Regions from separate parts of the Reyranella sp. GW821-FHT14A01 genome, predicted to be linked through region 2. Evidence: predicted binding sites of a transcription regulator. Region 2 holds the regulator's gene; the other holds the start of a gene.
What was found. The regulator HrcA, encoded in region 2, represses chaperone genes, less so after heat shock. The targets are predictions, from matches to a motif close to GTTAGCACTCNCNNNNNGNGAGTGCTAAC.
Positions count from the first base shown of each region.

Region 1: groES (co-chaperone GroES) is a predicted target of HrcA. The motif match lies at 8,419-8,447, and genes of this name have one in related genera.

Region 1 covers NZ_JBXAPM010000019.1:90,515-105,742, reverse strand. The annotation lists gene AC1ROX_RS27745 (GNAT family N-acetyltransferase) at 1-249, opposite strand, end outside; gene AC1ROX_RS27740 (alpha/beta fold hydrolase) at 246-944, opposite strand; gene AC1ROX_RS27735 (potassium transporter Kup) at 956-2,884, opposite strand; gene AC1ROX_RS27730 (cytochrome P450) at 3,033-4,262, shown strand; gene AC1ROX_RS27725 (HpcH/HpaI aldolase family protein) at 4,341-5,132, opposite strand; gene AC1ROX_RS27720 (glutathione S-transferase family protein) at 5,207-5,833, shown strand; gene AC1ROX_RS27715 (NAD(P)H-dependent flavin oxidoreductase) at 5,931-6,902, shown strand; gene AC1ROX_RS27710 (Bug family tripartite tricarboxylate transporter substrate binding protein) at 6,954-7,931, opposite strand; gene AC1ROX_RS27705 (usg protein) at 7,963-8,229, opposite strand; gene groES (co-chaperone GroES) at 8,509-8,823, shown strand; gene groL (chaperonin GroEL) at 8,876-10,516, shown strand; gene AC1ROX_RS27690 (hypothetical protein) at 10,617-11,150, shown strand; gene AC1ROX_RS27685 (NUDIX hydrolase) at 11,147-11,563, shown strand; gene AC1ROX_RS27680 (hypothetical protein) at 11,515-12,588, opposite strand; gene AC1ROX_RS27675 (DUF1330 domain-containing protein) at 12,581-12,874, opposite strand; gene AC1ROX_RS27670 (sulfurtransferase) at 12,889-13,752, opposite strand; gene AC1ROX_RS27665 (hypothetical protein) at 13,826-14,188, opposite strand; gene AC1ROX_RS27660 (AEC family transporter) at 14,315-15,228, shown strand, end outside.
Region 2 covers NZ_JBXAPM010000001.1:55,950-71,177, forward strand. The annotation lists gene AC1ROX_RS00270 (ABC transporter ATP-binding protein) at 1-746, opposite strand, end outside; gene biuH (biuret amidohydrolase) at 794-1,477, opposite strand; gene AC1ROX_RS00280 (ABC transporter permease) at 1,486-2,412, opposite strand; gene AC1ROX_RS00285 (ABC transporter permease) at 2,415-3,482, opposite strand; gene AC1ROX_RS00290 (BMP family ABC transporter substrate-binding protein) at 3,510-4,622, opposite strand; gene AC1ROX_RS00295 (GntR family transcriptional regulator) at 4,837-5,496, shown strand; gene AC1ROX_RS00300 (transporter substrate-binding domain-containing protein) at 5,569-6,420, opposite strand; gene hemW (radical SAM family heme chaperone HemW) at 6,417-7,571, opposite strand; gene rdgB (RdgB/HAM1 family non-canonical purine NTP pyrophosphatase) at 7,568-8,182, opposite strand; gene rph (ribonuclease PH) at 8,182-8,901, opposite strand; gene hrcA (heat-inducible transcriptional repressor HrcA) at 9,026-10,129, shown strand; gene AC1ROX_RS00325 (L,D-transpeptidase family protein) at 10,239-10,850, opposite strand; gene AC1ROX_RS00330 (ABC transporter permease) at 10,907-11,752, opposite strand; gene AC1ROX_RS00335 (ABC transporter permease) at 11,769-12,740, opposite strand; gene AC1ROX_RS00340 (ABC transporter substrate-binding protein) at 12,744-14,363, opposite strand; gene AC1ROX_RS00345 (ABC transporter ATP-binding protein) at 14,398-15,228, opposite strand, start outside.

The DNA of each region.
Region 1 (15,228 bases), on a different contig from region 2:
GCCCTGGCCCTGGCAGGCCTTGTCGACCGCGAGGTCCGACAGGTAGCAGCAGAAGCAGAAATCGGTGACCGAGCGGGCGAAGCCCACCAGCCTGCCGTCCTGGCGCGCGGTCAGGATCAGGTTGGCGTGCTTCAGCATCTGCTCGATGCGCGGACGGTCGGTGATCGGCCGGTTCAGGCCCGACTTGGCGACCACGTCGATATATTCGTCGGCGCCGAGATCGTCCTCGCGGGCGTAGATCGTGTTCATTGCGTCAACCATCTCCTCAGGGCGGCCGAGACCTCGGCCGGTCTCTCCAGCGGCGTCATGTGCCCGCATTCCTCAATCACCACGAGGCGGGCATTGGCGATGTCGGTGGCGATCTCCTGGGCGCGCGCCAAGGGCGTGACCAGGTCCTGGCGGCCGACGATCACCACCGCCGGCATTTCGATCTCGACCAGCAGCGAGCGGCTGTCGGCGCGGCCCAGGATCGCCTGCTGCTCGCGCACGAAGCCGTCGCCGCCGATCTCGGTCGCCATGTCGAGCAGCGCCTGGGTGAGTTCCTTGTCGTCGACCCGCGAGGGATGGACGAGCTGCGGCAGCAGGGTCGGGTGCACGCCATGGAAGCGGCCGATGCGGGTCTGCTCGATGAAGCCGCGCCGCCGCGCCGCCGTCTCCGGCGAATCGGGGCCGGCCTGCGTGTCCATCAGGGCGATGCGCTCGACCCGCTCGGGTGCGCGACGGAAGATCTCCAGGGCGACGTAGCCGCCCATCGAGAAGCCGCAGAGCGCGAAGGTCGGCGGCGCCAGGCTGAGCGTCGCCTCGGCCATTGCCGCCATCGTGTCGTGGTGCCAGAGTTCGGGGATGGTGAAATCGGCGATATCGGCCAGCGCCTCGACCTGGGGGTCGTAGACGCGGCGCGTGTTGAGCAGGCCCGGCAGAAGCACGAGCGGAGAACGCGGCATGGCGGGCGGCCTCAGATCTGGATCTGGTTGCCGAGTTCGATAGCGCGGTTGGGCGGGATGCGGAAGAAGGTCTTGGTGGCCGAGGCTGAATGGGAGAGCGAGATGAACCAGTCGCGGCGCCAGCGGCCGAGCTTGGAATGCTGCGACGGCACCAGGGTCTCGCGACCGAGGAAGAACGAGGTCTCCATCTCGTCGTAGGCGATGCCGTGCGGGCGGCAGGCGCGCAGCGCCTCGGGAATGTCGGGCTGCTCGGTGAAGCCGTAATGGGCGATCACCGTGTGGAAGCCCTTGCCCAGCCGCTCGACCTCGACCCGGTTGGCGTCGGACACGAAGGGTACGTCCATCGTGTCGACCTGCAGGATGATGATGCGCTCGTGCAGGACCTTGTTGTGCTTGAGATTGTGCAGGAAGGCGGCCGGTGTATGGGTCGCATCGGCGGTCAGGAAGACGGCGGTGCCGGCGACGCGGTCGGGTGCGCGCTCCATGCGCTCGAGGAACTGCCTGAGCGGCAGGGAGCCTTCGCTCAGCTCCGTGGCGACCAGCCGGCGGCCGCGCCGCCAGGTCATGATGGTGAAGTAGATCAGCGAGGCCACGATCAGCGGGAGCCAGCCGCCGTCGGGGATCTTGAGCGCGTTGGCGATGAAGAAGGCGAGGTCGGGGATGGCGAGGAAGCCGAACACCGCCGCAGCGAGCGGCCACGACCACTTCCACACCAGGATCGCAACCGCCATGGCCAGCGCCGCATCGACCAGCATGGCGCCGGTGACGGCGAGACCGTAGGCGCCGGCCAGCGCGCCCGAGGAGCCGAAGCCCACGACCAGCGCCACGACGCCCGACATCAGGAGCCAGTTCACCCGCGGGATGTAGATCTGGCCGATCGCCGTCTCGGACGTGTGGTGGATCTCCATGCGCGGCAAATAGCCGAGCTGGATCGCCTGCCGGGTCAGCGAGAACACACCGGTGATGACCGCCTGCGAGGCGATGACGGCGGCCAGGGTCGAGAGCACGACCAGGAAGATGATGTAGTCCTTCGGCACGAGCTCGAAGAAGACCTGATGCACGAGCCCGGGGTTCTCGATGATCAGTGCGCCCTGTCCGAAATAGTTCAGCAGCAGGCCCGGCATGACGAGGCCGAGCCAGGCGGCGCGGATGGGCTTCCGGCCAAAATGGCCCATGTCGGCGTAGAGCGCCTCGGCGCCGGTGACCGCCAGCACGATCGAACCGAAAGCCCAGAAGATGCCGAAGCCCTGGTCGGTGACGAGGTAATAGGCATGGAGCGGGTTGATCGCCGCGAGGACCGAGGGATTCTTGACCACCTGCCAGGCGCCCAGCACGCCCAGCACGACGAACCACACCAGCATCACCGGCCCGAACAGCCGGCCGACATCGGCCGTGCCGCGCGATTGCAGCATGAACAGGCCGACCAAGATGATCAGCGACAGCGGCAGCACGAAGGGCGTGAACGCGGGCGCTGCCGCCGACAGGCCCTCGACGGCGCTCATGACCGAGACGGCCGGGGTGATGATCGCGTCGCCGTAGAACAGCGCCAGCCCGATCACCGCCAGCACCACGATGGAGCGGCGAACCTTCGCTGCCTTGCCGTTCAGGCCGCGCGTCGCGAGCGTCGCGAGCGCCAGCACGCCGCCTTCGCCCTTGTTGTCGGCGCGCATGATCAGCACGACGTACTTGATGGTGACGGTCAGCGTGACCGCCCAGAACAGCATCGAGAGCACGCCCAGCACATGCTCGCGCGTCGGCGCCATCCCGCTGCCGTGCACGAAGGTCTCGCGCAGCGCATAGAGCGGGCTGGTGCCGATATCGCCGAAGACGACGCCCAGCGCACCAAGTACCAGGGCGGCACCCGCCGGATGGGGGGCGTGCTGGCTGCTGGTGGCGGCGGCTTCGGGAGACGAGGATTGGCTGGTTTCGGCTGGTGCCATGATCACAAACGCCGCCTCGGACGGCGGCGCGGCGAGGGTTTGCGCTTCGCCCTTCGCGCTGTCAACGAGCCAAATAAGGCACCGTTGCGACGAAAGCGCTTGACTTGGGACGACCCTCCGGGCGGCCTTGGGGATAGGGAGGGTCCCCATGCAAAAACCGGCACAAAAACCTGCCGAAGACCATGCCGATGTCAGCCAGCCGCGGCTTTATCGCGAGGACAGCTGGGAGCCGCATTTTGCCCGGCTGAGGCGGGAGGACCCGGTCCATTGGCATCCGGAGAGCCCGTTCGGCCCTTACTGGTCGGTCACGCGCTATGCCGACATTACTAAAGTCGAACTCGATCCGGCGACCTTCTCCTCGGCCTCCGAGCTGGGCGGCATCCAGATCACCGACCAGCCCCAGGGCGAGGAGCTGCCCAACTTCATCCGCATGGACCCGCCGCGCCACACCGCCCAGCGCAAGACCGTGGCGCCGATCGTGGCCCCGTCCAACCTGGCCAACATGGAAGGGCTGATCCGCCGGCGTACCGCCGACGTCCTGGACGGCCTGCCGCGCGGAGAAACCTTCGACTGGGCCGACCGGGTCTCGACCGAACTCACCGCCATGATGCTGGCGACCCTGTTCGACTTCCCGCAGGAGGACCGGCGCAAGCTGACCCACTGGTCCGACGTCGCGATCTGCAACATCGAGGCCGACGACGCGGTCGTGAAGACCAACGAGGCGCGGATGGCCGAGCTGCGTCACATGGCCGAGACCATGGCGGCACTCTGGCAGGAGCGCGCGGCGCGGCCGCCGACCTTCGACCTGATCTCGATGATGGCGCACAGCGAGGCGACGAAGAACATGCCGACGCGCGAGTTCATCGGGAACTTCGCGCTGCTGATCGTCGGCGGCAACGACACGACGCGCAATTCGATGAGTGCCGGCCTGATGGCGATGCTCGACAATCCGCAGGAGGTCGAGAAGGTGAAAGCCGATGCGTCGCTGATGCCGAGCCTGGTGTCGGAGACGATCCGTTGGGCCACACCGGTGATCCACATGCGGCGCACTGCGCGCACGGAGTGCGAGCTGGGCGGCAAGCAGATCGGTGCCGGCGACAAGGTGGTGATGTGGTACGTCTCGGGCAATCGCGACGAGACGGCGATCGACGAGCCCGAACGCTTCCTCGTCGGCCGGCCGAAGGCGCGCCAGCATCTTTCCTTCGGCGCCGGCATCCATCGCTGCGTCGGCGACCGGCTGGCCGAGATGCAGATCAGGATCCTCTGGGAGGAACTCCTGAAGCGCGACCTCCAGATCGAGGTCGAGGGCCCGCCGGTGCGCCTCTACTCCAATTTCATCCGCGGCATCCGCTCGCTGCCGGTCAGGATCAGGAGCTAACGAGCCGTCCCATTGGAGCGCGCCAATCCAGTGGCGCTCAAGCTCATGAAGCGCCACTGGAGTGGCGCGCTCCAATGATTATGAGGCGTTGCGAATGGTCTTAACGCCCGCGGCGAAAGCCTGCTGCAGCAACCACACGTCGCCCGCGATCGAGACGAAGTCGTAGCCGAGCTTCACGAAGTGGGCGGCCTGCTTGGCGTCGACGGCGAGGCGGCCGGCCGACTTGCCGTGCTTCTTCGCCGCCGCGATCGTCGCCTGCTCGGCGGTGAGGAAGTCGGGATGATCGAAGGCGCCGGGCTCGCCCATGGCGACGGTCATGTCGTTGTGGCCGAGCCACAGCATGTCGACGCCGGGCATCGCCGCGATCTCGTCGGCCGCGGCGGCGCCGCGCGGATCCTCGACCTGCAGGATGATGGCGGTGCGCGCATTCTGTTCGGCGAAGCGCGGCAGCAATGGCTCGGAGCGCATGGCGAAGCGCTCGTGCGCGAGCCCCAGCGCCACGCCGCGCGTGCCGTCGGGCCAGTACTTGGCGGCGTCGAGCACCGCCTTGGCCTGCTCGACCGACGACACGATCGGCACCATCACGCCGTCGGCGCCGGTGTCGAGCGCGCGGGAGATGTGATGACGCGATTGCGAGGGCACGCGCACGACCAGCGGCAGGTTTGCAGCCTGCATGTAACGCACGACCTGGCGGACGGTATCGAAGCCGAAACCGGTATGTTCCATGTCCAGCACGGCGAATTCGGCGCCCGCCGCCTTCAGGATCTGGCCGATTCCCGGCGTGGCGAACTCGAACAGGAAGGTGCCGATCTTCGTGGGCTCGGTGCCGACCAGCGCACGCAGGCCGTTACTCGTTCCATTACTTGTCATTGTCATTTCCCCCCATAAGGTCCCGATGCTAGCGTGGGACGTCCCCACCAGACATCTACTTTAGGGAGAGAATCATGAAGCTCTATTACATGCCCGGCGCCTGCTCGATCGGCATCCATGTGCTGCTGGAGGAAATCGGCAAGCCCTACGACCTGCACAAGGTCGACGGCGCCAAGCAGGAGCAGTACGGGCCGGAGTTCGTGGCGCTCAACCCGAAGTCGAAGGTGCCGACCCTGGTGCGCGACGGCGGCGACGTGCTGACCGAGTTCCCCGCGATCGCCGTGTGGCTCGCCCGCAAGAACCCCGAAGCCGGCCTGCTGCCGTCCGACGCCGACGGCGAGGCGCGCGCCCTTGAGGCGATGGATTATGCCGTGTCGACCATGCACATGCAGGGCTTCAGCCGCATGTTCCGTCCGGCCAACTTCTCCTACACCGACGCCGACCACGACAAGGTCAAGGCGCGCGGCAAGGAGATCATGGAGAAGGGCCTGGCGCTGATGGACAAGGCGCTCGAAGGCAAGGAGTACCTGGCCGGCAAGTTCTCGGTGGCCGATGCCGCGCTCTTCTACGTCTCCTTCTGGGCGGCCGGCCGCATGAAGATGCCGCTGCCAAAGAACGTCGCCGCTCACTACGAGCGCATGAAGGCCCGCCCGGCCGTGCAGCGCGTGCTTGAGCAGGAAGGCCTTTCGGCCGCGGCCTGATATTCGCGATCCCGGACCGTCCCGCATCGGCGGGGCGGTCCGACCGCGATCCTTCGACGGTGGTTCACGCCGTCCCGCGCTGAGCTAAGCTCGCGCCATGTCCTTGCCCGCCTCCCTTCGTGATCGTCTTCGCCTGCCGCTGATCGCGGCGCCGATGTTCCTGGTCTCCGGTCCTGCCCTAGTGACGGCGGCCTGTCGCGCCGGTGTCATCGGCTCGTTCCCGACCGCCAACTGCCGCACCGTCGAGGAGCTCGACGTCTGGCTGGCGGGCATGGTCGAAGATGCAAAGCGCGCTGCCGATACGGAAGGACGTGCACCGGCGCCCTGGTGCCCCAACCTGATCGTGCATCGCTCCAACCCGCGCGTGCCCGACGATCTCGCGGCCGTGCTGCGTCACAAGGCCGAGATCGTCATCACCTCGGTCGGCTCGCCCGAGCCCGTGATGAAACCGTTGAAGGATGCGGGCTGCCTCGTGCTGGCCGACGTGGCCTCGGTGCGTCACGCCGAGAAGGCGGTCGCGGCAGGTGTCGACGGGCTGGTGTTGCTCACGGCCGGCGCGGGCGGACAGACCGGATGGGTCAATCCCTTCGCCTTCGTGCGGGCGGTGCGGAAGTTCTGGGACGGGATCGTCGTGATGGCGGGCGGCATGGCCGACGGTCATGCGGTTGCGGCGGCCGAAGTCCTGGGTTGCGACCTCGCCTACATGGGCACCAAGTTCATCGCGACACGCGAGAGCCTGGCCAAGGACGCCTACAAGCAGATGCTGGTGTCGAGCCGGCTCGACGACGTGCTGCTGACGCGCGCCTTCACCGGGCTTGAGACCAACATGCTGCGGCCGTCGATCGCCGCAGCCGGTCTCGATCCAGACAATCTGCCGGTGCGCGGCAGCATCGACATCGCCAAGGACATCAACGCCGCCGAGCGCGACCGGCCCGACGCCAAGCGCTGGAAGGACATCTGGAGTGCCGGCCACTCCGTTTCGGGTGTCGCCGACGTGCCGTCGGTCGCCGAGCTGGTCGAGCGGACAGTGGATGAGTATGTGGCCGCTGGGGGCGCGTCACTCCAGTGACGCGTCATTTCTGGAGGCACGATCGCGCCACTGGAGTGGCGCGCCCCCAGCTTACTGCGGTTCGATCTTCGCGAGCTTGATGTACTTCGTCCAAAGCTCGCGTTCGCGCTTCACGAAGGCGTCGGCCCGGGCGATGTCCCAGTCGGGCGGCGGCGGCGTGATGCCGATCTCGATCAGGCGCTTGTGCACCTCGGGCTTGTGCAGCGCGGCCATCACCCAGCCGGCGAGCTTGCGCTGGATCTCGACCGGCACTTCCTTGCGCACCGTGAACGACAGGAACGCGATCGCCTCGAAGTCGGGATAGGTCTCGGCGATCGCCTCGAGATCGGGATATTGCGGCGCGCGCTGCGCCGATGTCACGGCAAGGGCGCGCACCTGGCCCGAGCGCACATAGCTCTCGCCGATGACGATGTCGGGGAAGGTGACGTGGATGCGTCCGCCGATCAGGTCCTGGATCGCGGGCACCGCATCCTTGTAGGCGACCTCCTCGAACTTCACGCCGCTGCGCTCGGCGAACAGCGCCGAGGGCACGCGCGAGGAGGTGTTGCCGAAGCCCGAGAAGACCGGCTCCCGCTGCGCCTTGGCCCAAGCGACGAATTCCTTCACCGATTTGTACGGCGCGTCCTTCGCCACCAGCATGAAGCCCGGGATCGTGCCGTCGACCGCGACCGTGGTGAAGTCGTCGGGATCGTAGGTCATCTGCTTGTAGAGGCTGGGATTGGCCGCGAGGCTCGAGGTCGAGCCGTGCAGCAGCGTATAGCCGTCGGCCGGCGCGTTCTTGACGATCGCCGTGCCGATCATCGCCGTCGCGCCGGGCTTGTTGTCGATGATGAAGGTCTGCCCCGCCATCTTCTCGACCTCGTGGGCGACGATGCGCGAGACGATGTCGCCCGAGCCGCCGGGCCCGAACGGCACGACGACGCGCACCGGTTTGGTCGGCCAGTTGGTGTCCTGCGCGCGGACCAGGGAAGGGACCGCCGACGCAAGCGGCAGGGTGCCCAGCAGGGCGAGAGCGTTTCTCCGTTTCATCCCGCCAGCGGAGACCGCCAGCGGCTGCCCGTCAATGAAGCTGATAAAGACCTGATGCGAATGTGAATTCGGCCGGCTTGATGAGCTGCGTGTTGGCGACGGTCACCTTGTGCAGCTTGCCGTCGAGATTGCGGTCCCAGAAATCGAGAAACTTCGTCAGGGCGGGGAAACGAGGGGCCAGATCGAGATTCTGCCAGAGGAAGCTCTGCAGGACGTGCTTGTGATCGGGCATCCAGTAGAGGATTTCAGCGGTCGTGATGCGATAGTTATTGAGCTGCGCAACAAAACTGCGATCCATTTAGGCTCTCCTTGACACGGTGCGCCTGTAGGAATAGTCACGCACCCTTGCCGGGAAATCAGCAAAAATCGTTCCAGATCAAAGAGTTAGCAGCACTCGTGGTCGATTGCTGCTAGTGCGAACCTACTTTCGGAACCTTTTGCAGGCTGCCTTGACTCAGGCTGCCTACAACCCTAAATCCCGTGCGCCATTGGCACTCACCCCGTGTGAGTGCTGACAGCAATCCATTCGCCGCGGCCGTCCGGTCGTGCAGGTCAATCGATCACTGGAGGAAGAACCATGAAGTTCCGTCCGCTTCACGACCGAGTCGTGGTCAAGCGCGTCGAGGAAGAAGGCAAGACCAAGGGCGGGATCATCATTCCCGACACGGCCAAGGAAAAGCCGATGGAAGGCGAGATCGTCGCCGTCGGTCCGGGCGCCCGCGACGAGAAGGGCAACCTGGTCGAGCTCGACGTCAAGAAGGGCGACCGCGTCCTGTTCGGCAAGTGGTCGGGCACCGAGATCAAGATCGACGGCCAGGATCTCCTGATCATGAAGGAATCCGACATCATGGGCATCATCGAAGGCTCCGCCTCGATGAAGAAGGCCGCCTAAGGCGCCGCCTCCCATCATCCGAATCAATCACAACATTCGAGAGGAATAGAAAATGGCAGCCAAGGAAGTCCGCTTTAGCGCCGACGCCCGCCAGCGCATGCTGCGCGGCGTCGACATTCTCGCCGACGCGGTGAAGGTCACACTCGGCCCCAAGGGCCGTAACGTCGTCATCGACAAGTCGTTCGGCGCGCCGCGCATCACCAAGGACGGCGTCACCGTCGCCAAGGAGATCGAGCTCGCCGACAAGTTCGAGAACATGGGCGCCCAGATGGTGCGCGAAGTGGCCTCGAAGACCAACGACATCGCCGGCGACGGCACGACGACGGCGACCGTTCTCGCCCAGGCGATCGTGCGCGAAGGCGTGAAGTCGGTCGCGGCCGGCATGAACCCGATGGACCTCAAGCGCGGCATCGACCTCGCGGTCGAGGCGGCCGTCGAGGACATCAAGGCGCGCGCCAAGAAGATCACGGGCACGGACGAAGTCGCTCAGGTCGGCACCATCTCGGCCAACGGCGACAAGTCGATCGGCAAGATGATCGCCGAAGCCATGAAGAAGGTCGGCAACGAGGGCGTCATCACGGTGGAAGAGGCCAAGAGCCTGGACACCGAGCTGGACGTCGTCGAGGGCATGCAGTTCGACCGCGGCTATCTCTCGCCGTACTTCATCACCAACGCCGACAAGATGATCGCCGAGCTCGACTCGCCGTACATCCTGCTGTTCGAGAAGAAGCTGTCGGGCCTGCAGGCGATGCTGCCGGTGCTCGAGGCCGTCGTTCAGTCGGGCAAGCCGCTGCTGATCATCGCCGAGGACGTCGAGGGCGAGGCCCTGGCGACCCTGGTCGTGAACAAGCTGCGTGGTGGCCTGAAGATCGCCGCCGTCAAGGCGCCGGGCTTCGGTGACCGTCGCAAGGCGATGCTCGAGGACATGGCGATCCTGACCGGCGGTCAGCTGATCTCCGAGGACCTCGGCATCAAGCTCGAGAACGTCACGCTCGACATGCTCGGCAAGGCCAAGAAGGTCCTGGTCGAGAAGGAAAACACCACGATCGTCGACGGCTCGGGCAAGAAGGCGGACCTCCAGGCCCGCATCAGCCAGATCCGCGCGCAGATCGAGGAGACCACCTCGGACTACGACCGCGAGAAGCTCCAGGAGCGCCTGGCCAAGCTCGCCGGCGGTGTTGCGATCATCAAGGTCGGCGGCGCCACCGAAGTCGAAGTGAAGGAGAAGAAGGACCGCGTTGACGACGCCATGCACGCCACCAAGGCTGCGGTGGAAGAGGGTGTCGTCGCCGGCGGCGGTTCGGCCCTGCTCTACGCGATCCGCGCGCTGGACAAGATCCGTACCGGCAACGACGACCAGAAGGTCGGCATCGAGATCGTGCGTCGTGCGCTGCAGGCGCCCGTCCGCCAGATCGCCGAGAACGCCGGCTACGACGGCGCCGTCGTTGCGGGCAAGATGCTCGAGCAGAAGGACTCGAACTTCGGCTTCGACGCCCAGAAGGGCGACTATGTCGACATGATCAAGTCCGGCATCATCGATCCGGTCAAGGTCGTCCGTACCGCCCTGCAGGACGCCGCCTCGGTGGCCGGCCTGCTGGTCACGACGGAAGCCATGATCGCCGAGAAGCCGGAGAAGAAGGCCCCGATGATGCCGCCGGGTGGCGACGGCGGCATGGGCGGCATGGACTTCTAAAGTCCATTCTTCTCGAAGAAATGCGGAAAGGCCGGGGAGCGATCCCCGGCCTTTTCTTTTGGGAGGTTGTATAGTTCCAGCCAGCGGGAGGGCTGAAGACATGCGATGGCTCTGGGTGGCTGCTGGTGTGTTGCTCGCGTTGCCCGCCAACGCTCGCGAGGCTCAAGACTACAAGGCCAGCGAGACGTCGATCGTGAGCTGTATCGAGGCGGCCGAAGCGTCTCTGCTTCAAACCGGCACGGACATCACTCACCAGTGCATCGGCATAGAAACGCGAAACTGCATGATCAGTACCGAAGACACCTATCAGCCCCATAAACGAATGTTCTGCGCCTCCGCGGAGGCCGAGATCTGGTTCAAGCTCACGCAGGATGCGTTTGCGGCTCTGATTGCCCGTTACACGAAGCATGATGCGGAGGAGAGCAAAGTACAGACCGGCGTCGAATACGAGCCTGTCGTTCCTGCTTTGAAGCAGGCGCACGAAGCCTGGGAGCAGGGCAAGGACTGCGAGTTCGCCCGGATTCAACCGGGCATGGGCACTGACAGAATCGATGCGCCTGCGCGGTGCGGACGCGATCAAGCGGCGGCGCGCGCTCTGACGTATCGTCGTTGGCTCAGAGGGCAGCCTTATTGACCGGTAGCGCTTCCTACCCCGTGTCCGTGAAGGGCGTGCTGATCCACGACGGCCGCGTCCTGTTGTTGCTCAACGAACGGAACGAGTGGGATCTGCCGGGTGGCCGGCCCGATCCGGGCGAGGATCATCGCGCGGCGCTGATCCGCGAGATGCGCGAGGAGACGGGGCTGGCGGTCGCGGTCGGTGCGCTTGTCGACGAGCATCTGTTCGAAGTGCTGCCGCAGCGCGTCGTGCGCATCGTGGCCTATGCCTGCGCGCTCGAAGCGGAGGGCACGATTGCCCTCAGCCATGAACATCACGAAGCGAGCTGGATCGAACTCACGGTGCTCGGCGAGCGGGTCGCCGGGCGCGTGTTGCCGGCGGGCTATCTCGGCGCGATCCGCCAGGCTGCCTGCCAGCCTTTGTCGCCGTAGCTGCGGCTCGTCTCGACCTTCAGGAATCGGTCGTGCGCCGCGGCGGCGCCGAGCCACAGTTCGTTCCAGGCGTCGAAGCCGGCCAGCGGAGCGGCGAGCTGAAGCTCGCGGGCGAGCTTCCAGCCGTCCATGCGCACGGTGACCGCGCCGTCCTTTTCCTCGGTGACCACCTCTTCGCCCTCGGCGGCGAGGATCGCGGCCAGCCAGCGGGCGAACAGGCGGGCGCTCTCGAGGTCGCCGGTCTCGACGTCGGTCGGCAGGTCGAGGTCGCGCGCCGTCTCCTCGTGGAACTGCAGCCCGACCAGGCGCGCCACGCGGCCCATCTCGGTCTGCGCGTCCTTCGGCCCGAGCAGGTCCTGCAGCACCGGCAGCATGGTCTGCACATAGCCCATCGCGTAGGAGCGGAAGGTGCGCAGGCGGCGCTCCTCGGGCCAGTTCGCGGTCTCGAGCTTCGGCTGCGTCTTCCAGTCGATGCGCGGCATCTCCTCGTCGTAGGCGAAGCGCACGCGCTCCTCCTCCTTCAGGGGACGGCCGTAATCGTAATAGTAGCCTTCGAGGCCGGGCTTGCCGTCGACCGTCATGCCGGTGCAGACGAAGCCGAGGCCCGGATTGTTCAGCGAGATGCCGTTATGGCCGTGCCAGCCGTGCAGGAAGGCCGCCGACACTTCGTGCGGCACGGCGGCGATGGCGGTGCCCTTCCAGATCCAGCGCGGCGGCGGATAGCGCACCCAGGCCTTGCTGTCGCTCTCGCGAAGATAGCCGGTCTTCACGCCGCCCAGCGCGTTGGAATGATAATGATAGAGCGCGCAGGCCGGCGCGTCCTTCTCGCCCGCGAGGCCGAGCTTCTGCAGGCCCGGTTTGAACTTCTCCAGATGCTGCTTGCGGAAGTGGCGGAAGATGTACTCGCGCGCCGTATCGCTGCCGCGCCGCGAGACGAGGCCGAGGACCAGCGCCGTCATCAGCGCATTGTAGAGCGTGCCGACCGCCCTGTAAGCGGCCGCCTCAGCCCCCCGTGCCTCAACCATGATGGCCGTCGATCAGGATTGCCTTCGAATGGCCGGCCTTCAGCCGCATCGCGAGAACCGGTGCGTACTCTTCCGAATGATAGAAGCGCTCGGCCTTGGCGCGGTCGGGGAATTCCAGCACCACGACGCGCGCCGGTGTCCAGCCGCCTTCGAGGCTGGTGCAGTGGCCGCCGCGCACGATGAACTTGCCGCCGAACTTGGAGACGAGGCCCGGCGTGTGCTTGCGGTACTCCGCCATCAGCTCTTCGTCCTTGGTGTCGATCTCGACGATTATGTAGGCCGTCACGTTTTCCTCCCTCGTCAGCCTGTTTCCATGGGCAGGGCCGGATCGTTGGCCCATTCCTGCATGGAATTGTCGTACACCGAGACGTTCCTGTGACCCAAGAGCGCCGTGAGCACGAAAGCGTCGAGCGTGGCGGCTATGCCGCCGCCGCAATAGACCAGCACGCGCTTGTCGGGCGCCGCGCCGACGCCCTCGAAGGCGGCACGCAGGTCGGCGATCGGCTTCAGCGCCTTGTCCGGTCCGAACAGGCTGGCCGCCGGCACGCAGGACGAGCCGGCAATGCGTCCCGCCCGTCCGTAGACCACGCCGCCGGCGCCAGAGTGCTGGTCGTGGCTGAGCGCATTGAGGGTCAGGGTCGAGGCATCGCCGATCGCGCCCTTGATCGCGTCCTTGTCGACGAAGATCTCGGGCCGGCCGCGCAGCGACAGCGTCGCCGGCGGATGGGTGGCGGGCTCGGTCGAGAGCGGGCGGCCTTCGGCCTTCCACTTGTCGAGGCCGCCGTCGAGGATCGCCACCTCGTCGAAGCCGACGGCGCGCAGCATCCACCAGATGCGGCTCGCCCAGACCGGCGAGGCATGGCTGTAGAGGACGACGAATGTGCCGTGGCCCACGCCCTTGGCCGCGAAGGCCTTCGTAAGCTCTTCGAGCGACGGCAGGGTGAAGCGCAGCGTCGAGCTTTTGTCGGAAAGATCGGCCTGCAGGTCGAGATAGGCCGCGCCCGGGATGTGGCCCTTGTCGTAGTTGGCGCGGCCGCTTTCGGCGATGTAGCGGCCGTCGGGTCCGGGCTTCAGGTAGGTGGTGCAGTCGAAGACGCGAAGCGCCGGCGCGCCGAGCTGGCGGGCGAGGTCGTCGGTCGAAATCAGATTGGCCGAATGGGCCATGTCGCTCTCCCGGCTTCAGGGAGAGCGGAGACTAGCGCGGTTCCCGGGGGAGGCGCGCTAACTCAAATCGAAACTAGATCGTCTTCGACGGCAGCGGCGGAACGCTGACCGGGCCGGAAGACGGGTTGGCCGTCGTCGGCGCCGGCGTGCTGGCCGGCGGGCTCAGCTGGCCGACGTCGGGCGACTTCGGCGCGGCCGGGGTGGTGGTGGTCTTCTTCGTCTTCTTCGACGGCTGCGCCTTGGCGACCTGGACCTTCTTCAGGCAGGCGCTGCGCTGCGAGCTGCTCTTGATCTTGTTGCAGGAGGCTGCGGAGGCGGCCTTCGGCTTGGCGGTCGTCGACGGGGTGGGGGCAGGCATCGTCTCGTCCTGCGCGAAGGACGGGGCGGCGAACGCGACCGCAGCCAGGGCGGCCATGCTGGCGATCAATAGACGCATGATTATCTCCCGGGCCGCTTGCGGTGAGGGGACGGGTGCGGCCTCGATATATGCTAAAATGCTATGGGATTTGTACCGTTTATGTCAAATTCTTAATGGGTTAGTGCAACTGCAATCGGACGACCCGTGCAGGCTATTCTGAACGTCGCCTTCCCGATCTTCGGTGTCATCCTGGCGGGCTTCCTGGCCGGCCGCTGGCGCATCCTGGGGCCCGAGGCGACCACGGCGCTCAACGCCTTCGTGAGCTACTTCGCCCTGCCGGTCCTGTTCTTCGGGACCTTGGCGCGCACGCCGGTGGCCGCCGTGCTCGATCCCAGCCTGATGGCGGGCTTCGGCATCGCCGTGGTCGCGACCTTCGTCGTGGGCATGATCACCACGCGGCTGGTTTCGCGAGGCGGGCTCGCGGCCATGAGCCTGCAGGGCATCGCCGCCTCCTGGGGCAATGTCGGCTACATGGGCGTGCCGCTCTGCCTGGCGGCCTTCGGCGAGCAGGGCCTGCCGCCGGCCATGCTCACGGTGATCGTGACGGCCGTGGTCTCGATGGTGTTCGGCGTCATGCTGATCGAACTCGAGGTCGCGGCGGGCCACGGCCCGGTGCGCACCTTCCTGCGCGCCGCCTTCAACGTGGCACGCAATCCGCTGCCGGTCTCGATCGCGCTCGGCATCGTGGCTTCGTGGATCGGCGTGCCGATTCCGGTCCCGGTCGAGAAATGGCTCGATCTCATGGGGGCCGCCGCGGCGCCCTGCGCGCTGTTCGCCATCGGGCTCTTCCTGTCGGACAAGTCGATCAAGAGCGGCCTTGCCGAGGCGGGGCTCGCCACCCTGATCAAGCTCCTGCTGCAGCCGCTGGCGGCGCTGCTGATCCTGCCTTTCTTCGTGCCGATCGATTCGATTGCGGGCAAGGTGGCGCTGCTGATGGCCTCGCTGCCGACCGCCGCCAATGCCTTCGTGCTCGCCAAGCAGTTCGACGTGTCGGTCGAGCAGAACACGGCCTCCGTTCTGCTGTCGACGGCCTTCTCGGTGGTCACCGTTTCTGCTTT
Region 2 (15,228 bases):
ACGCTCAGGCCTTCGAGCCTCAGCACCGCCTTGCCCGGCGCGCGGGCCTCGCGCTCCACGACGGTGCGCGTCTCGCGCCGGCCGACCATCATCTCGGCCATCATGTCGTTGTCGAGTTCGCTCGTCGGCCTGGTGCCGATGAGTTGGCCGCGGCGCAGCACCGTGACGGCGTCGCAATAGGTGTTCACCTCACGGAACTTGTGCGTGATGGTGACGATGGTGATCACCCGATCGTTGGTCAGCTTCTTAAGGGTGGTCAGCACCTCGTCGGCCTCATCCGGCGTCAGCACCGAGGTCGGCTCGTCGAGGATCAGCAGGTTGCGCTTCAGGTAGAGCTGGCGAAGGATCTCGCCCTTCTGCTTCTGCCCGGCCGCGAGGTCGGCGACGGGGGTGTCGATCGGCACCGTGAACGGCGTCGTCTCGAAGAACGATTTCAGCGCGCGACGCTCCGAGGCCCAATCGATCACCGCCGGCAGGTCGCCGCGCGACAGCACGAAGTTCTCCAGCACCGTCATGTTCGGCACCAGCGTGAAGTGCTGGTAGACCATGCCGAGGCCGAGATCGTGGGCCTGGCGCGGATGGGCGATTTCCACCTCGCGCCCGTTCAGCAGGATCTGGCCCTGGTCGGCGGCGTAATAGCCCATGGCGCACTTCACCAGGGTGCTCTTGCCGGCGCCATTCTCGCCCAGCAGCGCATGGAAGGCACCGGCCTCGATCTTCACCGAGACGTCGTCGAGCGCGGCCATTGCGCCGAAGCGCTTGGTGAAGCCGATCAGCTCGAGGGACGGCGCGGTCACGCGATCGCCTTCAGGATCGCGGCCGAGTGGGCGACGGCGCCGAACACGCCGCCCTGCATCTCGACCATCTTCAAGGCCGCGGCGTGATTGCCGAGGTCGGTGGCGCCGGTGCAATCCTCGAGGATCAGGCATTCGAAGCCGCGATCGTTGGCCTCGCGCATCGTGGTGTGGACGCAGACATCGGTGGTGATGCCGGTCAGCACCAGATTGTCGATGGCGCGCGTGCGCAGCATCAGCTCGAGGTCGGTGGCGCAGAACGAGCCCTTGCCGGGCTTATCGATGACCGGTTCGCCGGCGATCGGCGCGAGATCGGGAATGATCTCCCAGCCCGGCTCGCCGCGCACCAGGATGCGGCCGCAGGGACCGGGGTCGCCGATGCCGGCGCCGATCTGCTGTGAGCGCCAGCGCTTGTTGGGCGGCAGGTCGGAGAGATCGGGCCGATGGCCCTCGCGCGTATGGATCACCGTCCAGCCGGCCTTGCGCGCCGCGGCGAGCAGCGCCTTGATCGGCTCGATGGGCGCGCGCGTCAGCGACAGGTCGTAGCCCATCTTGTCGACATAGCCGCCGACGCCGCAGAAGTCGGTCTGCATGTCGATGATGACCAGGGCGGTATTGTCGGCGCGCAGCGCGCCGTTCCATGGCCAGGCATAGGGGCGGGAGTCGATATGGGTCTTGCTCATAGCGGCTCCTACTTGACGGCGCCCAGCTCGCCCGGCGCGCCGCGCAGGCTGCGCGCGGGCGAGCAGGTGGCGATCATCAGGGCGAGGGTGAGGACGTAGGGCGCGGCGCTGAACAGGTAGTAGCCCTGCGTGACGCCGACCGACTGCAAGGCCGGGCTGATCGCGCCGGCCGCACCGAACAGCAGCGAGGCCCACAGGCAGCGGATCGGGTCCCAGCGCGCGAAGATCACCAGCGCCACGGCCATCAGGCCCTGGCCGCTCGAAAGGCCCTCGTTCCAGCTTCCGGGATAGTAGAGCGACAGGAAGGCGCCGCCGATGCCGGCGAAGGCGCCGCCGACCGCCGTCGCCACCAGCCGCACTTGACCCACCGAGGCGCCGATGGCCAATGCGGCGTCGACGCTCTCGCCCGCGAGCCGCACGATCAGGCCCCAGCGCGTGTTCTTCAGCGCCCAGGCCAGCGCGAAGGCGAGCAAAATGCCGACGATGAACAGCGGATTGACCTGCAGCGCCTGCTGCACCTGTGGGATGCTGCTCCACGCCCCGAGGTCCAGCGCGCCGAGATTGGGCGCCTTGGGCTGGATGTAGGGCTTGCCCAGGAAGAAGGCGAGGCCGGTGCCGAACAGCATCAGGCCGATGCCGGTCGCGATGTCGTTGACCTTGGGGAGCTGGCAGAGCCCGGCATGCAGCGCACCCAAGAGGAGGCCGACGCCGGCCGCGACCAGCACGCCGAGCCACGGCGAGCCGCTCAGAAGCGCCGTGCCGTAGGCGCTCATCGCGCCCATCATCAGGGTGCCTTCGAGGCCCAGGTTGATGCGGCCGCTGCGCTCGGTCAGGCATTCGCCGAGGCTCACGAAGATGAAGGGCGTGCTGACGCGGATGGCGCCGGCCAGCATGGCCAGCGGCACGCCCCAGAGTCCGAGATCGCTGCCGTCCATGTTCAGCGTCCCTCCGTGTGCCTGAAGCGCCACAGCCAGTTCCACGAGCGGCCGTACAGCGTTTCGCTCGCCAGGATGCAGACGAAGATGATGCCCTGCAGTACGACCACCGCCGCGTCCGGCAGGTCGAGCCGGCGTTGCAAGAGCCCGCCGCTGGCGCCGATGCCGCCCAGCAGGATGGCGACGGGAATGATCGCCAGCGGATGATGGCGCGCAAGGAAGGAGACCAGGATGCCGGTGAAGCCGTAGCCGACGGCCAGCGACGCGTTGGCTTTGCCGTGCACCGCCGCGACCTCGACCATGCCGGCGAGGCCCGCCGCCGCGCCGCCGGCGGCGCAGGCGATCAGCACGTAGCGGCCGACATTGAGGCCCATCATGCGCGCGGTCTTCGGGTTGCCGCCGATCACCTGCATGGCGAAGCCGAAGGTCGTGAAGCGCTGCACGACGTAGCAGAGCAGGCAGGCCACGATGCCGAAGGCGAGGCCCCAATGCACGTCGCTGCCGCCGATCGTGCCCAGCATGTTGGCGTCGCCGATCGGCGGGGTCGACGGCTTGTTGAGGCTCGTCGGGTCGCGCAGCGGGCCCTCCACGAAATGGTTCATCAGGGCGATTGCGATATAGGTCAGCAGCAGGCTGGAGATCGTCTCGTTGACGCCGCGATACTGGCGCAGGCCGCCGGCCAGCGCGATCCAGGCGCCGCCCACGATCATCGCCGCCGCCGCCATGGTGAGGTGCACGATCAGCGGTCCGGAGCCTGAGAATGCGACGCCGGCCGCCGCCGCGGCGACGCCGCCCAGGACCAGCGCGCCCTCGTTGCCGATGATGATCAGCCCGAGCCGTGCCGGCAGCGCCGTGCACAGCGCCGTCAGGATCAGCGGCGCCGCGCGGGTCAGCGTGTTCTGGAAGGAGAACCAGCTGCCGAACGCGCCCTGGTACATGAGCGCATAGGCCTCGAACGGATCGACGCCGGCATAGAGGATCAGCAGCAGGCCGAAGATCACCGCCGACGCCAGCAGGGCCAGCGCCGAGACGGCGATTCGTTCGAGGGCGGTGCCTATGCCCGTACTCACACTGGGCTCCCAGTACGCGCGGCGCCCTTAGGACGTCGCGCCCAGAACGCCTTCGACCAGGTAGTTCATGCCCTCGAGCTTGGGCTCGGTCTGGGTGTAGGCCGTGCCGCCGTCGATGACGGTGTTGCCCTTGTTGTCCTTCAGCGGGCCCTTGAAGATCGCGAAGCTGCCGTCGATGATTCCCTTCTTCGCTTCCTCGACCTTGGCCTTGGCCGCGTCCGACACGGCCGGACCGAAGGGCGAGTTCTTGACGTAGCCTGCCTTGAGGCCGCCGCGCACGAAGTTGCCCGGAACGCCGCCCTTCTTCATCGTCTCGACGAAGTCGACGTAGATCTTCTCCCATTGCCACTCGGCGCCGGTGAGATAGCCCTTGGGCGCGAGCTTGGCCTGGTTGGTGTGATAGCCACAGGTGTAGATGCCGGCGCGCTCGGCGGTCTCGATCACCACCTTCGGGCTGTCGACATGGCAGGTCACGACATCGACGCCCTGCGCGATCATCGAGTTGGTCGCCTCGGCTTCCTTGACGGGCATCGACCAGTCGCCGGTGAAGATCGCCTGGCAGGTGACCTTGGGATTGACCGAACGCGCACCCAGGGTGAAGGCGTTGATGTTGCGCAGCACCTGGGGGATCGGCTTGGCGGCGACGAAGCCGATCTTGCCGCTCTTGGTGGTCGAGCCGGCGGCGATGCCGCTGAGATACTGGGCCTCGTCGATGTAGCCGAAGTAGCTGCCGGTGTTCATCGGGTTCTTGGCCTGGTTCCACAGGCCGCCGCAGTGGCGGAACTGGACCTTCGGGTACTTGGCGGCCATGCGCAGCATGTGCGGGTCGAAGTAGCCGAACGAGGTCGGGAACAGCAGCGTGGCGCCGTCCATGTTGATCATGCTCTCCATCGATTTCTCGACGGCGACGGTCTCGGGCACCTTCTCTTCCTCGACGACCTTCACGCCGGCCATCTTCTTCAGGACGGCCGCACCCTCGGCATGGGCCTGGTTGTAGCCGTAGTCGTCGCGCGGGCCGACATAGATGAAGCCGACCACCAAGGGCTTCTGCGCCATCGCGCCGCCCGCGAGACCGAGCGCCGCTGCGCTGGCTGCACCACCGAGAAGTGCCCGTCGGCCGATATTGAACTTGTCGATCATGGAACGTCCCCCTTGCTCGCGTGTCCGGGCGTCGCGGCCCGAAGGGAGAACAGCAAGCGGTGTGCCACGCCTCGGAGGCCCTAAAAGCGCGTGAATCCGCGCAGAAATCGCAGTTCGTCAGGTCAAATTGTATGCAATTTTAGTCAAATGCATTCTTTTTGATCATGATTGAGTGCACGATCTGCTTTGGCATCCATCTTGTATGCAAACCGGCATGAGCACCGACACCAACCCGACTCTGGCCGACAAGCTCGCCGCGGCGATCGCCGACGGCATCCTCAACGGCACCTTGCCGCCCGGCGAACGGCTCGATGAGGTGGGCCTGGCCGAACAGCATGGCGTCTCGCGCACCCCGGTCCGCGAGGCGCTGCGCCAGCTTGCGTTGAGCGGCCTGATCGACATGCGCCCGCGCAAGGGCGCGATCGTCTCCAAGGCGACACCCGAGGAGATCGAGAGCCTGTTCGTGGCGATGGCCGAGATCGAGGCGACCTGCGCCCGGCTCGCCGCCATGAGCATGACGCCGATCGAGCGGCGGCGGCTGCAGGCGCGGCACGAATCGATGATGGCGCTGGCCGCGGCGGGCGAGACCGAGGCCTATTCGGATGCCAACGTCGCCTTCCATTCGGCGATCTATGCCGGCGCGCACAATGCGCCGCTGGCCGACTATGCGATGAGCCTGCGCCGCCGCGTCGGCCCGTTCCGCCGCGCCCAGTTCCGCATGGACGGCCGCCTGCTGCGCTCCAACCAGGAACACGACGCCGTCGTCCGCGCCATCCTCTCCGGCGACGCCGCCGGCGCCCACGCCGCGATGATCCACCATGTCAGCCTGGTCGAGGACGCCTTCGAGGCTTTTGCTGCGATCAATGCGGCTTAGTCATTGCAGCGCGCCACTCCAGTGGCGCCTCATGAATCATGATTGCGCCACTGGAGTGGCGCGCTCCATTGATCAGTTCAGTGCGAACGGGAAATACTTCTCGTTGAGCTTCTTGTAGGTGCCGTCGGTCATCATCTCGCCGAAGGCCTTGTTGAGCGCCTCGCGCAGCTTGATGTCTTCCTTGCGCAGGCCCGCGGCGACGCCGACGCCGAGGGTCTGCGTGTCCTTGATGTCCTGGCCGACCAGTTCGCAGCATTTGCCTTCGGGTTTCTGGCTCCACAGCCAGAGCTGCGCCTTGTCGCCGAACACTGCGTCGAGCTCGTCGTTGGCGAGCGCGGTCATCGCTTGCTGGATCGTGTCGTAGCGCTTCAGCTGGGCGGAGCGGCGGAAGCTCTTGTCGGCCCAGTCGGCATGCATGGAATCGCGCTGGATGCCGATGCGCTTGTTGCGCAGCAGAGACGGCGGCCCGTCGAACGGCGCGCCCTTGGCGGCGATGAAAGCGCCGGGCGAGAGATAGTAGCGGCGCGACAGGCCCATGCGCTTGCGCCGCTCGCTGGTCACTTCCATCGACGACATGATGATGTCGAACTTCTTGTCGATCAGGCCGGGGATCAGCTCGTCCCACTTCAGCGCGACGAACTCGCACTCCGCCTTGATGCGCTGGCAGGCCTCCTGCGCCAGCTCCATCTCGAAGCCGGCGGGCATGCCCTTGCGGTCGAGATAGTTGAAGGGCGGGAAAGCCGCCTCGGTGGCGATGGTGATCTTGAAGGCGGGCGGCGTGAACGGCGACTTGGGTCCCGGCTTGGCGGCGGCCGGTGCCGCGGCGGGCTTGGCCGGCGGTTTCTGCGGTTGCGGCTGTGGCTGCTGCGCCGACGCGACGCCCGTCATGGCCAGCAGCGTGAGGAGACCGACCAGCAGCCTCATGCGACCAGCCGCTCCAGCAGGGCGTTGAGCCGCTGGCGTCCTTCGGAGGTGGCGCGCAGATGCGTGGCGTCGATCTCCAGGAAACCCGCGCGGACCAGTGGCGCGAGCCGTGCCTCGTCGAGCGCTTCCACCGGATCGACACCGGCGACGGACGCAAAGGTGGCGCGGTCGATGCCGTCGGCCAGCCTCAGTCCCATCATCAGCGCCTCCTCCACCAGGTCCTGCCCCTCGACCGTCGACGTCTCCGCCGTACCGTGGCCCGTCCGCTCGACCGCTTCCAGCCAGGCTTCCGGACCACTCGACCGCCGGGTTGCCCGCTTGGCAGCTCCCTCGGCGAAGCGGCCGTGCGCGCCCGGTCCGATGCCGACGTAATCCTGATACCGCCAATAGATCAAATTATGGCGGCAAGCAGCTCCCGGCCGCGCGTGGTTGGAAATCTCGTAGGCCGGCAGGCCGGCTTGTTCGAGCCGCGCCTGCGTCTGCTCGAACATGGCGGCCGACGCTTCCTCGTCGGGCAGCACGAAGTTCCCGCGCGCGTGATCGGTGAAGAAGCGCGTCCCGCGCTCGATGGTGAGCTGGTAGAGCGACAGATGCTCGCCGGCCAGAGCGAGCGCCCGCTCCAGCTCCTCGGCCCAGGCCTCCGGCGTCTGGCCGGGCCGCGCGTAGATCAGGTCGAAGGAATAACGCGAGAAGTGGCGGCGTGCGGTGGCCAGTGCCTCAAGCGCCTCGTCGCGCGAATGTTCGCGGCCGAGGAAATTCAAGGAGGCCGCGTCGAGCGCCTGCACGCCCAGCGACACGCGGTTGACGCCGGCTTCGGCCAAAGCGGCGAAGCGGCTGGCCTCGACCGAGGTCGGATTGGCCTCCAGGGTGATTTCGATCTCAGGCGCGCTGTCCCAGAGCTGCTTCGTGCGCGCGATCAACGCGGCGACGGTCTCGGGCTCCATCAGCGAGGGCGTGCCGCCGCCGAAGAACATCGTCTCGACGCGGCGTCCCGGCGCTTCGCGCGCGGCATGTTCCAGCTCGCGCAGCAGCGCCGCCCGCCACCGCGCCTGCTCGACGCCCTCGCGGACATGGCTGTTGAAATCGCAGTAGGGGCACTTCGACTTGCAGAAGGGCCAGTGGACATAGACGCCCAGGGGCGCCGCGCTCATCCGAAACAGGCCTCGACCATCATCCGGAAGGCCCGCCCGCGATGGCTGATGACGTTCTTCTCGGTGTCCGACATCTCCGCCGTCGTGCGCGTGTCACCGACGGGTTGAAAGCAGGGATCGTAGCCGTGACCGCCCGTCCCGCGCGGCGGCCAGACGATCGCGCCGTCGAGCGTGCCGTGGAACAGCTCGACATGCTCGTCGGGCCAGGCCAGCGCCAGCACGCAATGGAAGGTCGCAACGCGCGCCGCGTCGGTCTGCGGCACGCTGCGCGCGGCCAGCTCGTCCTGGATGCGGCGCATGCCGACCATGGCGTCGCGCGTCGGCCCTTCCCAGTCGGCGGTGTAGACGCCGGGCTGGTGACCCAGCGCGTGCACGCTGAGGCCGGAATCGTCGGCCAGCGCCGGCAGGCCGCAGCCGCGCGTCGCCGCCAGCGCCTTCAGCTTGGCGTTGTCCTCGAAGGTCGTGCCGGTCTCGTCGGGCGCCGGCAGGCCGAGATCGGCCGCCGAGACGATCTCGACGCCGAACGGCGCCAGCATGCTGCGGATCTCGCCCGCCTTGCCGCGATTGTGGGTCGCCACAACGAGCTTCGGCAGGACGAAGCGGCGCGCCATCAGTCGAGTCCGACCGCGGCGCGCTGCAGCTTGGTCAGCTCGCCGATGCCCGTCTTGGCGAGCTTCAGCAGGTCGAGGAACTGCGCCTCCGAGAACGGATCCTGCTCGGCCGTGCCCTGGATCTCGACGATGCCGCCGGTCCCCGTCAGCACGAAATTGGCGTCGGCGTCGGCCTTGGAATCCTCCGGATAGTCGAGGTCGAGCACGGGGGTGCCCTGCCAAAGTCCGCATGACACCGCCGCGACCGTGCCCGACAGCGGGCTGGCCGCCAGCTTGCCGTCCTTGACCAGGCGCTCATAGGCGAAATGCAGCGCCACCCAGGCACCGGTGATGCTGGCGGTGCGCGTGCCGCCATCGGCCTGCAGCACGTCGCAGTCGATGTTGATCTGGCGCTCGCCCATGGCCTGCAGGTTCACGACGGCGCGCAGCGAGCGGCCGATCAGGCGCTGGATTTCCTGCGTACGTCCCGACTGCTTGCCGCGCGCGGCCTCACGGTCCGTGCGGGTATGGGTCGAGCGCGGCAGCATGCCGTATTCGGCGGTCACCCAGCCCTTGCCGCTGTTGCGCATCCACGGCGGCACCTTTTCGTCCACCGAGGCCGTGCAGAGCACGTGCGTGTCGCCGAACTTCACCAGGCACGACCCCTCGGCGTGACGGGAAAAGCCGGGTTCGAGCGAAACCGGGCGAAGCTGGTCGGGGGCGCGGCCTGATGGGCGCATTTAAATTACTCCTGAGGGGCGGGCGGGCGGTGTGTACCGCTGGGAAGGGGGCGAATCCAGCCGCCATCCCGCATTCCAGACGGCGTTCATTGACCCTGCGGTCCGCACTACCTACATTTTTTCCATGGCGATCCACCGCATCGGCATGCCCGGGGGCGCCCTTGCCGATACCCCGACAGGACGACAGGCCGCCTCCGTGGCGGAACTGAACGAGCGCGCGCGCGAGGTGCTGCGCCATGTCGTGGAGGGCTATGTCGAGACCGGCGAGCCCGTGGGCTCGCGCGCGCTGACCCGCAAGCTCACCGAGACCCTGTCGCCGGCCACCATCCGCAACATCATGGCAGACCTGCAGGATGCCGGCCTGCTCTATGCGCCGCACACCTCTGCGGGCCGCCTGCCGACCGATGCCGGGCTGAAGCTGTTCGTGAACGGCCTGCTCGAGGTCGGCAATGTCTCCGAGGAGGAGCGCGAATCGATCGAGGCGCGCTGCGCTCCGTCGGGCCGCAGCGTTACCGAGGCGCTGGAGCAGGCGACCGCGATGCTGTCGGGCCTGTCGCGCTGCGCCGGCCTGGTGATGGCGCCCAAGACCGAGCAGCCATTGAAGCATATCGAGTTCGTCAATCTCGGCCCCGGCCGCGCGCTGGTCGTCACGGTGACGCAGTCGGGCCATGTCGAGAACCGCGTGATCGACACGCCCATCGGCATGCCGCCCTCGGCGTTGACCGAGGCGACCAACTATCTCAACGCACGGCTGAGTGGCCGCACCTTCGACGAGGCGCGGCGGCTGATCCTGGAAGACATCAAGCTGAAGCGCGCCGAGCTGAACGACCTCACCGCACGCGTGATCGAATCGGGACTGGCGACCTGGTCCGGCGAGCCGGGCGGCGGCGCGCTGATCGTGCGCGGCCAGGCGCGCCTGCTCGAGGACATCACGGCGATCGAGGACCTGGAGCGGGTGCGGATCCTGTTCGACGCGCTGGAGCGCGGCGAGAGCTTCGTGCGCCTGCTCGAACTCGCCAACACCGCGTCGGGCGTTCAGATCTTCATCGGCGCCGACAATCCGCTGTTCGCCAACACCGGCTGCTCGATGGTGGTCGCCCCGTTCCGCGATTCGCAGGAGCGCATCCTGGGCGCGATCGGCGTGATCGGCCCCACGCGACTCAACTACGCGCGGATCATTCCGCTGGTCGACTACACCGCGCGAGCGATTGGGCGGGTGGTTGGTTAAGGCATCATTGTCATCCCGAGCGTAAGCGAGGGACCTTTGCGCTGAAGCAGTTAAAGGTCCCTCGCTTACGCTCGGGATGACAAATTTGCCTGCAATTGCAGTCAGCGCTTCACCAATCCTTTTCGTCGAAATCCTCGAACTGTTTCAGACGCTCGTCTTCCTCCGAGCGCGGTTGCGCCTCTTCGTTGGCGGCGTGTGAGAGCACGCGCAGGCGGGTGTCGCGGGTGATGAGCGGCAGCAGTTCCAGAAGATCCTCGCGTGAGAAGGCGACGCAACCTTGCGTGCCGGCGTAATCGTCGCGCGCGATGTGGAGGAAGATGGCGCTGCCCCATTCGCCTTCCGGCGGATCGTCGTTGTAGCCGACCACGACGACGAGATCGTAGAGCCCGTCCTCGCGCCACATCTTCTCGGCGCTCCACTCGTTGGGGATGTTGACCAGGCGATTGTAGGTCGGCGAGCGCGGGTCGTCGCACCAGCCGTCATGCTCGCTGATCGGCCGCGCTGGCAGGGCGACCTTGGGCAGGACCACCAGGTCGTTGCGATAATAGATGCGGCGCAGCGGAAACTCGCCGACCGGCGTCGCCGAATCGCCCTCGACCTTGTCTTCGCGCACGCCGCCTGCGCCCACGCAGCAGCGCCAGCGTCGCTCGCCCAGGGTGGCCCAGCCCAGCGCGGTATCGGCCGAATCGGCCTGCACGATCAGCACATTTTCGTCGGTCATGTTCTGGAACTCCGGCGGCCTTCATAGAGGGTTGGACGCCGGGGCGAAAGCGAGGGTCAGGTCCGAAGCCGCGGATTGAGCGCGTCGTTCAGCCCGTCGCCGGTCAGGTTGAGGGCCAGGGTGGTCGCGAACAGAGCGAGGCCCGGAAAGGCCGCCATCCACCAGGCGCGATTGAAGTATTCCTGTGCGTTGTGGAGCATGATGCCCCAGCTCATGGCGTCGGGATCGCCGAGGCCCAGGAAGCTGAGACTGGCCTCGAGCAGGATGGCGCCCGAGATCTGCAGGCTGGCATTGACGATGATCGGCGGCAGCGCGTTGGGCAGGATCTCACGCACGATCAGGTCGAAGTCCGACATGCCGAGCGCCCGGGCGGCATCGACGAACTCGCGCTTGCGCAGGGAGAGGAACTCCGCGCGCAGCAACCGTGCCGTCACCGGCCAGGTCAGGATGCCGATCACGAACACGATGTTCCAGATGCTCGACCCGAACAGCGCGACGACGATAATGGCCAGGAAGAACTGCGGCAGGATCTGGAACATCTCGGTGACGCGCATCAGGATATTGTCGGTGCGGCCGCCGAAATAGCCGGCGATGGCGCCGACCGTGAGGCCGATGGCGTTCGACGTGAGGACGGCGCAGAGGCCCACGATGAGCGACGTGCGCGTGCCCAGGATCATGTTGCTCAGCACGTCGCTGCCCAGGCTGTCGGTGCCGAGAATGTGCCCCGCGCTGGGGGGCTGGAACGCCGGGCCCATGTCCATCATGCCGTAGGGCGCCAGCAGCGGCGCGAAGACCGCGATGGCGACGAACAGCGCCGCGCCGGCCAGCCCGAACAGTGCCGTCTTCTTGCGCCGGAAGCGCATCCAGACCTGGTACGACGGGCGGACTCGTGCGGGCACCATGGCGGCCGGCGCTTCCCTATTGGTAGCGGATGCGGGGATCGAGGAGGGCATAGAGCAGGTCGGTCACGAGGTTGCCGATCGCCACCAGCAGGGAGATGAAGATGAACATCCCCATGAGCAGCGGATAGTCGCGCGCATTGATCGCGTCGAAGGTGAGCCGCCCGAGGCCCGGCCAGGCGAAGACGGTCTCGGTCAGCACGGCGCCGGCGATCAGCGCGCGGAACTCGAGGCCGATCACGGTGACGACCGGCAGCAGCGCGTTGCGCAGCGCGTGCCGGATCATCACCCTGTTCTCGGAGAGGCCCTTGGAACGCGCGACCTTGATGTATTCCTGGCCGACCACCTCGAGCAGGCTGCCGCGCGTCAGGCGCAGGATCAGCGCGAGATTGTAGAGGGTGAGGGTCAGCACCGGCAGGATCATGTGGTGGGCGACGTCGAGCACGTGGTCGAAGCCCGTGTAGCCGGCACGCAGGTTGACCATGCCCTGGATGGGCAGCCAGTCGAGGTAGTAGCCGAAACCCAGGATCAGCAGCTGGCCCAGCCAGAAGACCGGGATGGCGAAGCTCGCCAGCGAGAAGACGGTGATCGTGTTGTCGAGCAGCGAGTTGGGCCGCCGCGCCGACAGGACACCCAGCGTGATGCCGAGCGAGATCGAGAAGACGAGCTGGCTGCCCATCAGCAGCAGGGTCGCCGGCAGCCGGTCGAGGATCAGTTCGAGCACCGGCGTGTTCGACGCGAACGAATAGCCGAGATTGCCGCTCGCGACCTGGCCGAGATAGCGCAGGAGCTGGATGTAGAGCGGCCGGTCGAGCCCCATCTCGGCCGTCATGCGCGCGATCATCTCCTTGTCGGCGCCGGATTCGCCGATGATGTAATCGACCGGATTGCCCGGCGCGAGATGCACGAGCACGAAGACGATGGTCACCGCGCCCAGCAGCAGCGGGACCGTGTAGAGCAGCCTCTGCAGCAGATAGAAGCCGACGGTCATGCGCTACTTGATCCAGCGCGTCTGGTCGAACGGACCGTAGCCTGTCGGATCGCCCGGCAGGCCGGTGAGGTTGGCGTTGAAGGCCACCGGATAATAGCGATCCCACAGCCAGAAATGCGGCAGGTCCTCGGTCAGGATCTTCGTCGCTTCATGGTAGAGCGTGACGCGCTTCTTCTCGTCGAGCTCCTGTCCCGCGGCGGCGAACAATTCGTCGACCTTGGGATTGCAGTAGCCCGAGGCGTTGCGGCCGGGGATCTTCTCGATGCGCTTGCAGATATAGAAAGTCTCCGCGCCGATCGCCGGATCAGGCCCCGTCGCGTAGGTGCCCATGGTGAGATCGAAGTCCCAGTTGCGGAACGCCGAATCGCGCCAGGCCGCCGGGTCCATGCCCATGACCTTGAGGTCGACGCCGATCTTGGCGAAATAGGTGCGCATCAGGCGCGCCACGTTGTTCAGCGGTCCCTCGGATTGCGAGAAGCTGACGCGGAGCGAGAAGCGGTTGCCGTTCGCGCCGCGCGGAAAGCCGGCCTCGTCCAGCATCTTCTCGGCGCGCGCCGGATCGTAGGGATAGGGCCGGCCGTCTGCCGTGTAGAAGATCGGCTGTTCCGACGAGATCGGCCCGGCCGACACCTTGCCGAAGCCGAAGCCCGCCTTGGCCAGCATCTCGTCGCGGTTCATCGCGTAGAACAGCGCCTGGCGCACTTCCTTCTTGTTCAGCGGGGCGTTGCGCGTGTTGATGAAGGCCATGTACTCGCCGGCGATCTGGCGCTTGGCGATGGCAATCTTGATCTTCGGGTTGCCCTTCAGGCGTTCCACCTCGGCGAGCGACATCGAGTAGTAGGGGATGAAATCGATGTCGCCCTTCTCCAGCGCCAGCGCCCGCGCGGCCTCATTGGGAATGACCTGGAACACCAGCCGGTCGAGCAAGGGGCGGTTCTCGAGGTGGAACTTCGGATTGCGCAGGAAGGTGACGTGGCTGCCCTTGCGGTATTCCTGGAAGATGAACGGGCCGGTGCCCACCGGCCTGAGGTTCGCCGGATTCTTCCGCGGGTCCTCGCCGGTGTCGAAGATGTGCTTGGGAATGATCGTCGAGCTGTTGAAGTAGGCCAGCCCGCGCAGCAGCGGCGGATAGGGATACTTCAGCTTGAACACGGCGGTGAGCTTGTCGGTCGCCGTCATCGATTCGACCGCCTCGAACAGGCCCGAGGCGGGGCCGTTGTACTTGCGGTTGACGTTCCAGAGACCCCAGGTCACGTCCTCCGCGGTGAACGGCTTGCCGTCGTGCCAGGTGATGTTGTCGAAGAAGCGGAACGTGTAGGTCAGGCCGTCGGGCGAGATTTCCCACTGCTTCGCGAGATAGGGCTGCACGTTGCCATCGTCATCGAGGCGGACGACCGTGCTGTAGACCTGCCCGCACATGTTGCTCGACGCGATGTCGGTCGTGATCGAGGAGTTGATGACCTCGACGTCGCCGGGAAGTGCCACGACCATGGTGCCGCCCTTCTTGCCGGCCTGCGCATGGGCGCGCGGGACGATGGCCGATGTTGCGCCGGCGCCCACGGCGGCAAGGCCGAACATCGCGAGGATCTGGCGTCTCGAGGCGGGCAGGCGGTGCGACGGCATCGTCATCTCCTCAGATGGGGCAGGACACGGCAGGTCAGTGCGCTGCGGCGGGCGTTGCCGCCGCGAGGGTGAGCGGGAAGTGGCAGGCGACCGCGCGTTCCGGCGCGATCTCCTGCAGCGGTGGCGTTTCGCGGGAGCAGACGTCCTGGCGGTGCGGGCAGCGCGGATGGAAGGCGCAGCCCGACGGTGGACGCAGCGGCGACGGCGGATCGCCCGCGAGGATGATGCGCTTGCTGGCGGCCCCGACGCTGGGTCGCGGCACGGCCGACAGCAGGGCCTCGGTGTAGGGATGCGCGGGGGCGGCAAACAGCTCTGCGGTCGGCGCCAGCTCGACGATGCGGCCGAGATACATCACGCCGACCCGGTCGCTGACGTGACGGACGACGCCCAGATTGTGCGAGATGAAGATGTAGGTGAGGCCGAGGCGCCGCTGCAGCGACACCAGCAGATTGAGGATCTGCGCCTGGATCGAGACGTCGAGCGCCGACACGGCTTCATCGGCCACGATGAACTTGGGATCGAGAGCCAGGGCGCGCGCGATGCCGATGCGCTGGCGCTGGCCGCCGCTGAACTCGTGCGGGAAGCGGTCGTAATGCTCGGGCCGCAGCCCGACCAGCGACAGCAGCTCCTCGACCTTGCGCCGTCGCTCCGCACCCTTGTGCAGGCCATGCACGCGGAAGGCATCGCCGATGATCGCGCCCACGGCCTTGCGCGGATTGAGCGAGGAATAGGGATCCTGGAAGATGATCTGCATGTCGCGGCGCAGGCGGCGCATCGCCGGCTTGCCGAGGGTCAGCAGATCCTGCCCGTCGAACACGATCCGGCCGCCCGTCGGCTCCTCGAGCCGGAGCAGGCAGCGGCCGAG